DNA from 3 places in the Solibacillus sp. FSL W7-1436 genome. Region 1 is predicted to be linked to each of the others. Evidence: riboswitches for the same ligand, from Rfam matches in the RefSeq annotation. Region 1 holds a riboswitch; each other region holds the start of a gene.
What was found. Region 1 has a riboswitch for thiamine pyrophosphate ahead of MKX73_RS17105 (3-oxoacyl-ACP reductase). Riboswitches for the same ligand answer to the same signal wherever they lie in the genome.

Region 1 (3,149 bases):
AGCATTGCCTGATTGATTTGAAACCCGAATACTTTCAATAATCCCGTTCTCAATTCATTCAATTTGATTGAATCGAAAAGGGGAAATAAATGGAATTTAAAAAGCGTGTTTTGATGATTTTTCAAACAATTTTATCAAGGTTAATAAGTTACTGATCTAGCTCTAAAGGTAAAAAAGCATAGTCTCCGTCCTTAATAATCTCACATTTACGTACTGGTATAGGATGTTTAAAAATGGGCCCATCTAGTACTGTAGTATGGAACTCTCCACCTTCTCCGCAGGGGTCAATCCCACGAGCTTCAAGTTCCTTCACGTATTCATGAGTTAATATCCGGCCTAAATCGTCCTCCCGCATACCAAGTGATAAATTTACAGTTACAATAATCGTAACAAATCCTAAATTTATGAACTCTTCAACAGCTTCTTGATGGTTCATTTCCCATAAGGGCATTCCAAGCTTCAATCCGGCATACTTCGTAACCTTTTCATGCCAACAGCCATGTGCAGGCATATCTAAGTCTCCAGTTACTAACACTTCGGATCCATGATTTTTAGCATTTTCTAAAAGACGTATAAATACTTTTTCATAATCTTTCCAACTTGCAGCTGCAGTATAAACGGGCAAACCTATAGAACTAGCTTGGGCATGTATGAGTTCAGGGGGCATTCCATGTGATCTAGAACGTTTTCCTTCTTCCTCCAGCATGACGATGAGTCCAACCGCTTCTCCAACCATCATTGCTTTATATAAAGCTAAGGCACTGTCCTTACCTCCGCTAAAAGAAGCTACAAATTTTTGTCCGTGTACACTATTTTTCCAATCCTTTACTTCTGCCATTTATATCTTTCCCCTTTTATTGAATGTCTTTTTCATAATTCGTGTTATTTGCCAATATCATATTTCATCCATGAGTTTTCATAGCTCAAATTGTTTGTTTCATTTTATCACGATTGGACCTTACAGATAGGCTATTATTGCATACGTTCGCTAAGGGTAGCGAATTATCGTAGCCGACATGATCCAGGGGAAACAATTAATGTTTATCGTCCAAGTAAAGGTGCAACTGGGCTATTTCCAGTTTAAACTGATGAGTACTTGTTTTATTGAACCCATTTTGATAGAATCAAACTAATTAAATGCATTTGCAGGGGGACACAGCTGTGTTGAGAAGGTAAAACCTGACCCTTAGAACCTGACCGTTAATACGGACGTAGGGAGCAAAGTACATATTAGTTTTTCTGTACTTACTATGGCTCCGCGTAATTTACGTGGAGCTTTTCTTTTGCAAATACTTTAATTGCAGGGGGACACATTCGTGTTGAGAAGGTTAAAACCTGACCCTTATAACCTGACAGTTAATACTGACGTAGGGAGCAATTATAGGTGTAGTATACACTTTTTTGGCGTCTCTATATTCATAGAGACGTTTTTTTGCACTTACGTCCATCTAAGTCCAGCGAGGAGGAAAACGGATGGAGTTTTGTGGAAAGTATGAAAATGGTCTGGATATTCAAACAACTAACAAAAATTAAGTAGGGGGAAATGATGATGAAATTACATGAACAAACCGTTTTAGTTACAGGCGCAAGTAGAGGCGTTGGAGAAGAACTCGTAAAAGCATTTGTCAAAGAGGGAGCTAATGTCGTACTGAATTATTATAAGAGTGAGGAAAAAGCGCAAAATTTAGCACAAAGTTTGGGTTCTCAAGTTATCGCTTTACAAGCAGATATCCGCAATCAACAAGAAGTGCAGCAAATGGTTGAAAAGGCAAAGCAATATTTCCATACCCCGATTACAACCATAGTCAATAATGCATTGATTGATTTTGAATTTAATCCACTCACACAAAAAAATGTGTTTGAGCTTCAATGGACCGATTACAATAAGCAATTGGAAGGAACGATAAAGGGTGCTTTAAATAGTATTCAAGCATGCATTGAGGATATGAAAGAACTAGAATTTGGTCGTATTATTAATATTGGGACAAACTTATTTCAGCATCCGGTAGTAGCTTATCATGAATACACAACAGCTAAAGCAGCATTGCTCGGATTTACACGTAACATGGCGAAAGAGTTAGGGGAGTATGGCGTTACAGTCAATATGATGTCTGGTGGACTTTTAAAACAAACGGATGCAAGTAAAGTGACAACAGCAGAAGTATTTCAATTGATTGAAACCACAACCCCTTTACAAAGAGTGACAACACCAAAAGAATTAGCGGAAGTGGCATTATTCTTTGCATCTCCTTGGGGAAGTGCCATCACTGGGCAGAATTTAGTCGTTGATGGCGGTCTTGTAATGGATTAAGAGCAAACTTGTATCTCTCTTTAAGATGAATCCTACTGATAGGCATACTGGGATGTAGAGAAAAGCATAATTTTTGAAAATATTGATTTACAGTATGAACTATATATACTACAATTTAAATTATTGAAATACCTGAGTTGTTCAGGAGAGGTTCATAGCTGATACCCTCTATAAAAAACTATGGATACATGTATATTACGCCATGTCCATATTGGATGTGGCTTTTTTTTATGCCTCCAATAGTTTGATTAGAGATGTTATAGTTCGCCCTCCTTGGAATACTCCGGTATTAACTTAAGGAGGTTTTTTTATGTCTGGTCGTCACCAAACAGAAGGATTAGAGGATTTAACATTATTAGGAAATCAAAATGTAAAGTACACATTTGCTTATGCACCAGAAGTATTAGAGTCTGTAGACAATTTACATGTAGACCGTGATTATTTTGTGAAGTTTAACTGCCCAGAGTTTACAAGTCTTTGTCCGATTACACAGCAACCGGATTTTGCAACGATGTATATTTCATACATTCCCGATAAAAAAATTGTGGAGAGTAAGTCGCTGAAATTGTATTTATTTAGTTTCCGCAACCACGGTGATTTCCACGAAGATTGTGTAAATATTATTATGAATGATTTAATTAAACTTTTAGATCCCCGCTATTTTGAAGTATGGGGCAAGTTTACGCCACGTGGAGGTATTTCAATCGATCCATGGTGCAACTACGGTCGTCCAGGTACGAAATATGAAGAAATAGCAAACTATCGTTTAATGAATCATGATTTATATCCTGAAAAAATTGATAATAGATAATTTTTTCTCAATACTTTGCTTGCAAAG
Region 2 (3,149 bases), 2.6 Mb from region 1:
ATTTGAGTCAGCATTGCAGCAGGAAGGTTTCGATTTAGAAACGTATAAGAGTGCGTTATTACCTTTAAATGTACAGCAGCAAATTCAGGATGCGGTTGAAGCGTATAAGCAAAATGTGCATACATTATCTGTTCAAATTGCCGAGGAAGAACCTTTACTTGAAGGAAAAGAACAAGCCGATTTAACGGCGTGTGAGCAACAGATTCATGAGCTGAATGAGCAGATCGAGGCACAGTATTCCAAAATAACACTGATCCAGTCCTATGTGGAGCAATGTAAGGAGACAAGCGATAAACTTGACCAATCAGCACAGCAGATTGAAAGTTATAAAGCGAAACTGATGCAAGTCGAACATGTTTATAATTTAATTCGTGGTCAAAATGATGCGAAAATTTCATTTGAACGGTTTGTACAAATGGGCTATTTGGAAAAAGTGACACATGCGGCAAATGAACGTTTGCGTGTCCTATCTAATGGCCAGTACTTCCTGAAATCTACAGGAAGGAAAGAAGGAAATGCCCAAAGCGGACTCAGCATTGATGTATATGACAGTCATACAGGGCAAACGCGGGATGTAAAAACACTGTCCGGCGGTGAAAAATTCAACGCCTCACTCTCATTGGCGTTAGGTATGGCCGATGTTATTCAAAGTGTTCAGGGAAGTGTGCATATCGATACAATGTTTATAGATGAAGGCTTCGGTACTTTGGATGAGGAAGCGTTAAGAAGGGCAATCGATATATTGATCGACCTTCAGCAAACAGGCCGCTTAATCGGCGTCATTTCCCATGTGGCAGAACTGAAAGCAGCAATGCCCGCCATTTTACAAGTGCAAAAGCTAAAAGAAGGTTACAGTAAAACAGAGATTATCATTAAATAAGAAAGACACATTTCCCTCCAGAAAGCGGGAAATGTGTTTTTTGCATTAACGTTTTGGAGTTCGTCGTGTAGTTGCTGGTTGGGGAGTTGATTTTTTGCTGTCCATCATTTTTTTTATGATCGGATACACGATTGGTCCATATTTAATTGCTGTCTTAATGAGTTTATTTAATTTCATTAGTAAACACTCCTTAACGAAAACATTTCGTATAAAAAATATACCCAAATCAGGAGCTGTTATAAACATTACCGTAAAACTTTAATCGCTTGAATGAGATTCCATATTGCCAGGATGAACGTAAACACAACTAATAGAATAAATCCGATAAAATGCGAACTGATGAAAAAATCCTGTATACTCAGGGTCAAAGTATCATTCCAGGAAAGAACAGAGGTTAAAAAGTAAATCGTATACAAAATCCCTAACACTATCGGAATAAGTTGGGAAATAAAAGCTTTTTTAGAATGGTCTTTAACGGCATTATCTTTTGTAACAATAAATATAATCAACGGTAAAATAAACGGTGCAAAATAAAAGCTCAAATAGCTCAGTGCACTTAACCCTTTCGATTCCATTATTTATCACTCCTTCGCCTCTAGTATATGTAATTCTAGTACATTTAAAAATAATAGCTGTTGAAAGTTGTAAAAATATTCGTTACAATGAGCATGTTCAAACAATAAAAATTAGATGTACCACAAGGGGTGCCGAGAAAGTCGGCTGAGATTGTGCACGGGATTGCACTGACTCTTTGAACCTGTAAGTTAGCACTTGCGTAGGGATGTGGATAGAATCCGACTGTTCAAACGATAGTCAGGCTTTTGTCCTGATTATCGTTTTTTGCTTTTTCTAGATACCTGGAAGAAGTAAAAGTTCCATTCTATCCCTCTTCACTTTTGTTACATCGGATAAAAGAAAGGGGCATTGTTATGGACAGAAAGAAATTATTGATGATGGTGGAAATAGCGATATTTGCTGCCATCGGACTTGTATTGGATCAAGTATCTTTTAAAATGTGGGCACAAGGCGGGTCCATCAGCTTTGTAATGGTACCGATTATGTTAATGGCCATCCGTTGGGGATTAACGGCAGGACTTGCAACAGGCTTGCTGATCGGCATTATGCAAATGATGTTCGGGGCTTATATTGTACACTGGCTTCAGGCAATTTTGGATTATGGTCTTGCCTTTACAGTAGTAGGATTAGCAGCAATTGTAAGAAAGCCGTTATTACAGGCAACACAATCGCTTAATAAAGTGAAAATGGCACTTTATATCGTCATTGGAGCACTTATAGGTGGTGCTTTAAGATTTGTTTCGCACTTGCTTGCAGGTGTCGTGTTCTTTAAAGAATATGCAGGCGATGATAATGTATGGGCCTATTCAATTATTTACAACAGTACTTATATGGTACCTGCTACAATACTGACGGCAATTATCGCAGTTATTTTATTCACATCTGCACCCCGCTTACTGCAAAAAGTAAAAACAACATAACGATTAAAAAGCTTAAGGCTTGCAGCGAGGAATAATTCTCCAGCTGCAAGTTTTTTCCTCATTATATAGTAGAAAGTCGTACTAAATTAGTAATAAAACGCCAAATTTTAAAATCCTTGAACAATTACAACCGATTTTAAGTATGCTATAGTTAAGGGTAGACATTGTTTAAGAGGAAGGAAGTTACACATGATTGTTACTACTCAAGAAGAAATACAGGCGTTTAAAAAAATTGGACGCATTTGTGCTGAAATTCGTGAGGCGATGAAAGCTGCGACAGTACCTGGCGTGACAACGAAAGAATTGGATGAAATTGCTGGCCGTATGTTTGCGGAAGCAGGCGCGGTTTCCGGTCCTAAAGGCGAGTATGATTTTCCGGGATATACATGCATTTCAGTAAATCACGAAGTTGCACATGGTATTCCAGGTAACAAGGTTATTAAGGAAGGCGATATCGTAAACATTGATGTTTCGGGCTCTTTAAACGGGTATTTTGCAGACACAGGTATTTCTTTTGTCGTTGGTGAAGGTTATGAAGATAAAGAAAAACTTTGCTCTGTAGCAAAATCAGCATTTGATCGTGCAATGACAAAGGTTAAAGCAGGTTCAAAATTAAATCAGATCGGTAAAGCGGTAGAGCGTGAAGCACGTGATCACGGTTTGACAGTAATTATGAACTTAACTGGCCATGGTTTAGGTAAATCATTACACGAAGAGCCAAACCATGTATTGAACTATTACGATGCTTGGGATACAACGATCATGAAAGAAGG
Region 3 (3,149 bases), 2.9 Mb from region 1:
TCATCCTTAATTATGATGGGGTCGTGATTTATCCGAAAGCTTCTTATCTTACTTTCGGAATCGGGTTAGTACTGGTAGGATGCACTTTTGTAATGAATCAAATCTTCAGTTACCGGGAACCGGAAAAAGCACATACAAAAGATAAACGGCATGCTTTAAACGAATGGCTTATTGCTAATCAGCCAGTTAATAAATGGTTGTTTGGACTCGTTATTCTCCCACTTGTGATCGCACCGTTTTATAGCTGGACGCTGTTTTTTACGATGCTGGAATGGTATTTATTTTCGGGGCTTGTAATAGCCGGTATTATTTACATGCTGAAAGGTGACAGAGTAGAAGACAATAAGGACTGGGAGTATAAAGGGAAGACAAAAAAAATGCTTGATCTGATCGATTACCGCATACACCCGTTTAATATTTCGCTTATTATCTACATCCTGGTCATTGGCAGTTTTGTGTTAAGTAAGAGATTGGATATTCCGCTCTATATGGAAACAGGAGGCAACTCGCGCTACGTTACTTCTTTGCCAACAATTTCATTTTTAATGTCTTCCTTAATGGTCGTGAGTACGTTTATTTATATTATCAGTCATGGGGATTTCTTTAGTTTTCGTAAAGCCGAGTTAAGTTATGAAAGAGTCATGTTCGTCCACTTTGCAGAAATTATTGTATGTGGTGCTACCCTGTTTATTTTGATTTTCACATTAATCAATGCGTTATATGTGTATTTTTAGATGGATGGCTACTATCGACAATAGGCACACACCAGTAAATTATTGCATACTTTAACTACAATAAAAAGAGGTGAACTATTGAATCCGAATCAAGATTATACATCAGTGCAGCCCCAGTTTACATTCGACCTTAATAAAAACCCGTTGTTCGTAAAAGACCAGCAAAATTTTATTAATGTAATGGGCGTCAACCAGTTAAACACATTGGATAATATATCGCTGCTTGATATTTATTTGAGCGCCAATAATGTCATTGAACCGCACTACCACCAAAATGCGGCGGAACTTGTTTATTGTATTGCGGGAAGTGCGATTGTTTCGATTTTAAATCCGTTTACGAAACAGCTGATGCATTTTCCGATTACCCCCGGCCAGGTCGCAAACGTCCCTCAAGGTTGGTGGCATTACGAAGTCGCCACGCAAAACAACACGCATCTGCTTGCCATTTTCAACGCACCGACACCTGAAGTCATTTTAGGTTCCGACCTGCTCAAGCTGACACCAGCAAATATTATGGCCCACACATATGGGATGAACGAAAATTTATGGACGCAGGCAGTTGCACCGGTACGCCCGAATACCTTCATCGGTCCACCAAACCCATGGCAGCAAGTCCAGCCCGGCAACTACCGCGGCGGGTATGAGCAGTAGTTTTTCTCGGTCAAAGGAATCAAATTTCTAAAAAGCATTTGCATAATGAAACGGCCGTGTTATGATAACTGTGAAATTAACCTAATATTGGCAGAATATAATCTGCTCGTAATTGAATATGAAAACTACTGGGGGCGCCTGTTTGGCTGAGAAGTACCCTTTGCACCTGATCTAGGTAATACTAGCGTAGGAAAGTAGTGTCGATTCCCTATTTTATATTTTTGTATAGGCTACGATACCACTTTCTTAATTGAAAGTGGTTTTTTTGTTGCAAAAATTATTGTAAAGGATGGTAGAAATGAATAAAACGAGAAAGCTTACATACTCCGCGATTATCGCAGCGATTACGACGATTCTCAGCAGTATGGTGTACATCCCATTAGGTTTTGCGAAAATTTTTCCGATTCAGCATTTTGCCAATGTCGTATCGGCGGTACTGCTCGGTCCATGGTATGCGGTGTTACAGGCATTTCTTACATCGACGTTGAGAAACTTGATGGGGACAGGCAGTATCTTTGCCTATCCGGGAAGTATGATTGGCGCACTTCTCGCTGCATTTTTGTTTGCGAAAACGAAGAAGCTGGCGTTTGCAGCGGCAGGTGAAGTGATCGGGACAGGGTTGCTTGGTGCGATGGCTACTTATCCGATTGCGGTTTTATTTTTAGGTCAGGAAGCGGCGCTGTTCGGATTTGTCCCGGCATTTATGATGAGTTCGTTTGCGGGTGCGCTTTTAGGCTACGGTTTGCTGAAGGTGATGGTGAGAAACCGGGCGTTTGGCGGGATGCTTTATCAGAATGCGGGTTGATTTGTTGGGGTGTGTTTTTATTAGAACGTTTCGGGTGGTTATTAGAAGTTTGGGGCGGGATATTAGAAGTTCTGCGAAGTTTTTTTGAACAACTTATTGGTGGAGGAGTTTTTGCACTGACCTAGCGGTTTTATTAGAAGAATTGGAGCAGATATTAGAACTTCCGGGCGGGATATTAGAACTTTTACGGACTTTATTAGAATATTTTTTTGCTGGATGTGTTTTTAGAGTGGCACACCTATTTTATCGAACAGATATTAGAACTTTTGCGGATTTTATTAGCACATTTTATTAAGGGAGAATTTTTTCCACCGGCCTAGCTGTTTTATTAGAAGAGTTGGAGCAGATATTAGAAGTTCCGGGCAGGATATTTGAAGATCTGCGGGTGATATTAGAACAAACCACATACTTATTAGAACAACCGACACTTATATTAGAAAATCTCACTTTTATTAGAAGATTTTAAAATATATTAGAACAACTCAGCCCTTTATTAGAAAATGAAGCGCCGGGTATCAATGCACGCCACCCGGCACATTTTATTATGCTAAATTGATCTGCCATGACACGCCGTAGCGGTCATTTAGCCAGCCGAACTTCTTACTGAAACCGTAATCCCCGATTGGCATTAGCGGGTGTCCGCCTTCAAGCAGTTTTTCATACAGATGATCGATTTCCTTTTCCGTATCACATGTAATAAAAATAGAAAACGATGGTGTGAAGTCAAATTCATGTTTCAGATTACTGTCAATGCACATAAATTCCTGACCTTTAATCGAAAAAGTAGCCTGCATGACTTTTCCTTCATCTCCGCCTTCATTTGCCCCATAGCGGACAATGCTCGTAATTTCCGCGTCCTCGATCACTGATGTGTAGAAGTTCATTGCTTCTTCAGCAACACCGCCTTGAAACATTAAAAATGGTTTTGCGCTTTTCATTGTATCCTTCCCCTTCTGAAT

Region 2: linked by a shared signal. The riboswitch ahead of thiT (energy-coupled thiamine transporter ThiT) and the one ahead of MKX73_RS17105 (3-oxoacyl-ACP reductase) in region 1 are both predicted to bind thiamine pyrophosphate.
Region 3: linked by a shared signal. The riboswitch ahead of thiW (energy coupling factor transporter S component ThiW) and the one ahead of MKX73_RS17105 (3-oxoacyl-ACP reductase) in region 1 are both predicted to bind thiamine pyrophosphate.

The regions. Positions count from the first base shown of each region.
Region 1 is NZ_JBBOWV010000001.1:3,455,555-3,458,703, reverse strand. Features, by position in the region: gene MKX73_RS17110 (Dph6-related ATP pyrophosphatase) at 149-838, opposite strand; TPP riboswitch at 1,138-1,235, shown strand; TPP riboswitch at 1,293-1,391, shown strand; gene MKX73_RS17105 (3-oxoacyl-ACP reductase) at 1,550-2,311, shown strand; PreQ1 riboswitch class I at 2,453-2,499, shown strand; gene queF (preQ(1) synthase) at 2,622-3,122, shown strand.
Region 2 is NZ_JBBOWV010000001.1:861,527-864,675, reverse strand. Features, by position in the region: gene MKX73_RS04420 (SMC family ATPase) at 1-880, shown strand, start outside; gene MKX73_RS04415 (DUF4870 domain-containing protein) at 1,126-1,455, opposite strand; TPP riboswitch at 1,571-1,679, shown strand; gene thiT (energy-coupled thiamine transporter ThiT) at 1,810-2,376, shown strand; gene map (type I methionyl aminopeptidase) at 2,566-3,149, shown strand, end outside.
Region 3 is NZ_JBBOWV010000001.1:531,275-534,423, forward strand. Features, by position in the region: gene MKX73_RS02645 (nucleotidyltransferase) at 1-734, shown strand, start outside; gene MKX73_RS02650 (cupin domain-containing protein) at 813-1,385, shown strand; TPP riboswitch at 1,506-1,595, shown strand; gene thiW (energy coupling factor transporter S component ThiW) at 1,684-2,190, shown strand; gene MKX73_RS02660 (VOC family protein) at 2,733-3,128, opposite strand.